DNA from 2 places in the Robertmurraya sp. FSL W8-0741 genome. Region 2 is predicted to be linked to the other one. Evidence: a T-box and tRNA genes for the amino acid it is inferred to sense, from the RefSeq annotation. Region 2 holds a T-box; the other holds one or more tRNA genes.
The links. A T-box is a leader RNA that pairs with one kind of tRNA and senses whether it is charged. The one in region 2 lies ahead of alaS (alanine--tRNA ligase), so its partner is inferred to be a tRNA-Ala.
Positions count from the first base shown of each region.

Region 1: it encodes a tRNA-Ala, which carries the amino acid that the T-box ahead of alaS (alanine--tRNA ligase) is inferred to sense. The anticodon was not compared.

Region 1 covers NZ_JBBOQG010000001.1:1,510,621-1,514,051, forward strand. The annotation lists gene NST02_RS07250 (hypothetical protein) at 1-1,131, shown strand, start outside; gene NST02_RS07255 (hypothetical protein) at 1,421-1,696, opposite strand; tRNA gene NST02_RS07260 (tRNA-Ala) at 2,034-2,106, opposite strand; gene NST02_RS07265 (MgtC/SapB family protein) at 2,400-3,095, opposite strand; gene NST02_RS07270 (DMT family transporter) at 3,371-3,431, shown strand, end outside.
Region 2 covers NZ_JBBOQG010000001.1:1,895,445-1,898,875, forward strand. The annotation lists gene NST02_RS09120 (PRC-barrel domain-containing protein) at 1-85, shown strand, start outside; gene NST02_RS09125 (hypothetical protein) at 111-302, shown strand; gene NST02_RS09130 (AI-2E family transporter) at 408-1,478, shown strand; T-box leader at 1,695-1,908, shown strand; gene alaS (alanine--tRNA ligase) at 2,076-3,431, shown strand, end outside.

The sequences.
Region 1 (3,431 bases), 380 kb from region 2:
TTCGTTTTATTAACGATATTGGTAGGCTGGTTTTTTACAAAGAATAGCGGTTCGAAAAAAGCAAGTGATAGGGAGCTTGAAGAGGAAAATTTCTTAGATAGTAAGAAAGCGATTGTTTATTTCTCAACTACTGCCGACCAAGATACGTATGGCGGAGGAAAAAGTGCAGCAGTATTTATTGATCATAGGGGTAAACCGATGACTTATGAAATGGAAGGACTGGAGTTGGGAAGCATTGGTGTGAAAGAGAATGAGATTCTATTAGCGGATAAGAGTCGCTTTTATAAAATTTCGAAAGGGTTTGAGAGGATTGAAAGAGATGATTACCAGCATACGGGAGACCATATCGGATTCCTTGAATCAACGGCTGGTTTTTATGCTGTTTTTAATTCTGGCTACGATAAAACAAACGGAGGCTACCGTTCGGATATTTATTGGGAAAAGGATGGGCATTTCGAAAAAGGGATCATTCCTTTCTTTATTGAAGCCTCTGTGTTGCATCAAGGGAGTCTTTATACACTGTCATCATCAGAAGATGAAAAAAGCTATCAGTTCAAAGAAGTAATATTAGGAGAAAAGCCAATTGTTAAGCCAATGTTGGAAATTGAGAAGGAAGAGAACAGCACTACATTTGGACAACTTCAGACGGATGGGCATCATTTATATTTCATTCGGCAAACTGGAGCTTTAACCGAAATGGTCAAGGTTAATTTGCAGTCAAAAAAGTATCAGTTTACAAAAGTGGCGACGTATGCCAATGATGAGCAAACTTTTTACAAGCAGATACCTTTTAGTTATAAAAGATGTGTATTCCTTTATCAAGATAATCTTTACTTTATCGATGGCTTCGGAGATGTTTATCGAATATCGACTGAGACAGGAAACAGTGAAAAAGCATTTTCTCTAGTGGAGACCAGTTTTGAAGGAAGCGTAGAAGTGTTCCAACAAAATGGCACTCTTCATGTCTTCTCCCTTGAACATGAAAATAGGCGAGCAAAAATTGCGGAATACAACCTCCTATCTGGAAAAAGACAGGAGGAGCTAGTACTGAAAGATTTTCCTGAGTTGAATACTTTTAATACAAAAATGCATTTATATGATTTCGTTATAATTAATTCCGAAAACGACTAAGCCTGAGCATAATTTAGAGAAAATAAATGCTTTGAATGATCGTTATATGCGGAAATTCTTCATTATTCAATCAAAGCAGCATCTAGCGATGGATATGTGTTTTAGAAAATACCGTTGATTAACAATTTTTAATTTAAAAAAATACTTAACATAGCTGAGAGTAGATTAATTACTAAATCCATTGTACTAAAACAAGCATCGCCTGCATGGATTTGTTTATAGATTTTTTAGGGCCGATCTTTGCATATGTTGTTTTTCCTTTGCATCGGTAAAGGTTGTAACTGCCAGGCTACTTTCGGTTTCTGAAATAAATAAGTGCGGTTTTAGTTGCTGCATATGAACCTATTGCGGCATAGCCATAGAACCATCCCATGAAAAGTCCTGCAAGCAAATCATGACGGTGACTAATAAAAGTAGAGATTGCCAAACCGATAACCAGTGCTAGTGTTGGTACAAAGTGTTTCGGGATTTTAAAAATAACTTTAATGATCTGTGTTAAGACCATTACAGAAGGGACTGCTACTATTGCATCCCAAAAGTTTGTATGTATAGTTGGAAAATTCATCATGCTATCACTCCATTGGACATAATTATCAGGTTAATCTTACGGATATAGTTTGTCCATGATTAGAGGATTGAACCATAAAGTGAGCGCAATTTTGGAAAGGGTGTATTTTTTAATGTTTGAATGTACAAGTTTTGATTGATTTTATAGTGAAGCTGCCAGTTGCATACCCGATTGTAAACAAGGATTGCTCATAATTTTATGCTTTAGTAGGGAATACAGTCTGAAAATTTAATAAAAACCATTTTGGCGACAATTCGTCAACAATACTTAAAATAGTGATGCTTGATAAAATGAAGCAAAAAGAAAAAGCCTTGATACACAAGGCTTTTCGGGATGGAGAATAGGGGGCTCGAACCCCTGACCTCAACGCTGCCAGCGTTGCGCTCTCCCAGCTGAGCTAATCCCCCGTACGATCTTTTACATCGATTATTATATAGGGAAATCAATCAAAAGATCAAGAGAAATTTAATTGTGATAAGGACGTGAGCATTAAAAATATAGATTTTTATGAGGGGAAAAGCATTTAATTGAATGCTTGATTAAAAAATATTTGATAGCAGTTCTCTGTAGACAGATGGATAATGTTTGCTTTTAAGGGGCCGAGCTTTGGGAAGAGCGGGTTACCAATAAAGAGAATGAGGACCCTGACAAGGTAAAGCAATAAAGAAATTAAGCAATTGTGGACAGAGTCAGAAGTCTTTTAATGTATACTTTCAATTTCAACGCTCCGTACACCGTCAATTTTTGAAACAGTATGGTACACATCTGTTGTTAATCTTTTATGATGGACAGTTATTCTTAATTGCACAAGATGATCATTGTCGTTTAAATCTTTGATTCGTAAATGTTTGAGGGAAATTTTTTCCCCTTTTAAATGGTTAATGATTTCGACGATTTTATTTTTATCTTGTACATTAAGCTGAAGTTTAATTTCTTTCTCCCGCAATTGACGGGGGCCAATCCAGCCCATAATAATTGGAACGATTTCAACGCTAATGATTAACAATGCCACTCCTGCAGTTGCCTCAATATAGAAGCCTGCCCCTACGGCAATTCCAATTCCTGCCGCACCCCAGATCAATGCAGCAGTCGTTAGTCCTGAAATGCTGTCATTTCCCCTTCGTAAAATAACACCGGCTCCAAGGAAGCCAATCCCGGAAATGATCTGTGCAGCCAATCGAAGTGGATCCATTGTAATGTTTATATCCTCTCTCGGTGGTACCATATAGGCAGACTCAATCGATACAATTGTAAGAAGGCAGCTTACGATTGAAATGACTAAACTCGTTTTAAGACCGACGGGTTTTCTTTTCAATTCCCTTTCCAGTCCAATAATTAATCCAAGGAAAGTTGATATTCCCAATTTCATGAGAATTTCCATATCAGAACCAAGCATCTTTTCCCCACCTTTTTTCAAAACCATATGATTGATTTCAAGAAATTATTATTTTCATGGTAATTGACTTATTAAAGGTTGTAAAATAAATGATATGCACCTTACAGTGGATGTTCATTTTTAAATTTAACGCTTTGTTAACAATATTGTTGCTCAATTCGTTTGAAACTCCGGTTTCACATGCCTTTAAAGTTAAGCTTTATGGATTCATGGAGAAGATGAGCCAAAAATCAATACTGACATCTAACAAAGCCGCATTTTAAGGAGTTTATTTGATGGGGCCAAAAGTAAATCCATATTTTATTTTATCCGTTGGTGTTATTGCAGTTTCGACAT
Region 2 (3,431 bases):
TATAACGGAAGGGAAGCGGGTTTTTAAAAGCGATGCTCCACCTAAAATTGGGAAAGACGCCATTATCGTAAATATACAATCATAATTTGAGATAAGAGGGGTCTTTTTCAATGTTTAGTTGTCCTAATTGTCAAAGTAAAGATATTGGTAAGATCGGAATCAATCAATACTATTGCTGGAACTGCTTTATCGAATTAACTGTGTCCCAAGGCATAATCAGTACGCACCAGGTTGAAGAGGATGGCTCCTTAAGTTCGCTTGACGATCTTTTCGACGAGGATGTACGTCGCTACATTCTTTAATTCATACTGTCTTGTTCCTCCCTTATGTAAAGGGGGGGATTTTTTTATCTCTTTCGTATATTTTCCATTGAGGCTTCCACACTAACGATAAGGAGGTAGGGGGAAATGGACAACCGATTGAGGTGGATTTATCGATTTGCTTTTTTATTATTACTGTTTGTTCTTATCTACATATTTTTTAAACTAAAGCCTGTTTGGCTTCCTTTTATTGATATGGTTGCGGTGATTTTTACACCGTTCATCATTTCAGCGTTTATTACTTATTTACTGCATCCAATTGTAGAAAAACTTCATGAAAATTACTTTCCGCGCTGGCTTTCGATTTTAATTATCTATTTGCTTTTTTTTGGCGGGATTGCTTTTGCGATTTATAAAGGTTTGCCAGCCTTCATCCTTCAACTCCGAGATCTAGTCGAAAGCGCGCCTGAATTTGCAAACCAGTATCGGAACTGGGTCATCTTAATACAGGAGCAAACTTCCGCCTGGCCTGAAGGGTTCCAAGAGCGTGTTGATGAAGGCATTATCGCAGCTGAGCAGGCCGTGGACAGAATGCTAACGAAAGTATTAGATTATCTTGTGGGAATTTTAAATTCAATGATTATGATTGCGCTCATTCCGTTTATTACTTTTTATATGTTAAAGGATGTCGACTTAATCAAAAAAGCGACCTGGTATTTAACGCCGAGAAAATGGAGGAAAAGGGGCGTCCAGTTTTTAAGAGATGTTGATGAATCATTGGGAGGATATATTCGTGGACAAATTCTAGTAGGTGCTTCGATTGGAACGATAGCAGCATTTTTATTTTGGTTTGTCGACATGAAATATCCACTGTTGCTTGGTGTAATCGTAGGGATTACGAACATTATTCCCTATTTTGGACCGATTATTGCCCTTGTGCCGATCACGATTATTGCGGCAACGATGTCCATGAAAATGGTCATTACTTCGGTGATCATCGTTGTCATATTACAGTTTTTAGAAGGGAATATATTATCACCCCTTATTGTTGGGAAAAGCCTTCATATGCACCCATTGCTGATTATGCTTGCTCTTTTTGCCGGCGGTGAAATTGCTGGTATAATCGGGCTCATTCTCGGTGTGCCGATTCTCGCAATATTAAAAGTTATCCTTTTGCATTCCAGAAACCATTTTATCCAAGCAAGACTAAAGGGATAGAACATTGTTGTACTCCACAATGTTTTTTCTATAAACTGATATAGGGTACGAAACGATTTGCTTTAAAATCCATCGGAAGAGGAAATGTCAATTTTGCCTATTTAAACGAAAAAATGGCTATTCGCGAAAAAGTGACAATCAAGATGAAGCAGACAAAGGATAAAGCATTGACAAATGTAAATTTTACTCGCTATAATGCGATATAGGAATCAATAGGAAAACATGATGAAGGAACGAAGTATGTTACAGTCCATCTATATAGAGAGGAATTTCCTTGGCTGAAAGAAATTCTAGATGAAGGGTGACAGAAAGCTAATCCAGAATGCAGACTAATCTCTGCCGTAACCTTGCGTTAAAAGGTGTTGAGAGATGAATGAGGCTTTTCATTCGTAATCAGGGTGGTACCGCGGGCATAGTCCCCGTCCCTGTTTAGGAATGAGGGCTTTTTTTATTCTAAGCTTTGTTAAACAATACAGTTGATCAAACGATTTTTGGCTCATTTCATGTGAAACTTTGGTTTCACATGAAATGAGTCAAAAATCAACACCGACATATAACAGAGCGATTTGTAAAAATATAAAATAGGAGGAATTATAAATGAAAAACCTTACTGGTGCTGAAATCCGCCGCATGTTCTTAGATTTTTTTAAGGAAAAAGGTCATACAGTTGAACCGAGTGCACCTCTTGTACCTCATGATGATCCATCACTACTTTGGATTAACTCGGGGGTTGCGACATTAAAGAAATATTTCGATGGCCGTGTGATTCCGGATAATCCGCGTATTACGAATGCACAGAAATCAATTCGTACGAACGATATTGAAAATGTTGGGAAAACAGCTCGACACCATACTTTCTTTGAAATGCTCGGAAATTTCTCCATTGGTGAATATTTCAAAGAGGAAGCAATCGAATGGGCGTGGGAATTTCTAACGGACGAGAAATGGATTGGTTTTGAGCCGGAGCGCTTGTCGGTTACAATTCATCCAGAGGATGACGAGGCCTATGAATTATGGCATAAAAAGATTGGGGTGCCTGAAGAACGAATTATTCGTTTAGAGGGGAACTTTTGGGATATTGGGGAAGGACCAAGTGGTCCAAATACAGAGATTTTTTACGATCGTGGTGAAAAATACGGAAATGATCCAAAGGACCCTGAATTATATCCTGGTGGCGAGAATGATCGTTATTTAGAGGTTTGGAATCTTGTGTTCTCTGAGTTTAACCATAATCCAGATGGAACCTATACACCGCTGCCAAAGAAAAACATTGATACAGGAATGGGACTAGAGCGGATGGCCTCCGTCGTTCAGGATGTGCCAACTAATTTTGATACTGATTTATTCATCCCGATTATTCGGGCAACGGAAGAGATCTCGGGTGCAAAATATCGTCAGCAGGAAGAAACAGATGTTGCCTTTAAAGTTATTGCTGATCATATCCGTACAGTGGCGTTTGCAGTTGGAGACGGAGCACTTCCATCCAATGAAGGCCGGGGGTATGTCTTACGTCGTCTTCTTCGCCGTGCTGTTCGTTATGCGAAGCAAATTAATATTAACCGTCCATTTATGTATGAATTAGTACCGGTTGTTGGCGAAATCATGGCAGACTTCTATCCTGAGGTTAAGGACAAAACAGAATTTATCCAAAAGGTGATTAAAAACGAAGAGGAACGCTTCCATGAAACGCTCCATGAAGGTTTAAATATATTAGCTTCTATCATTAAAAAGGAAAAAGAGAATAGAAGTGAAACCATTTCAGGAAAAGATGTTTTCCGCTTATATGATACGTATGGCTTTCCAGTTGAACTAACGGAAGAGTATGCAGAAGAAGAAGGCATGAAAGTGGACCATGACGGTTTTGAGCTTGAAATGGAAGCACAAAGGGAACGTGCACGTGCTGCTAGACAAGATGTTGATTCGATGCAGATTCAAGGCGGCGTGTTAGGTGAT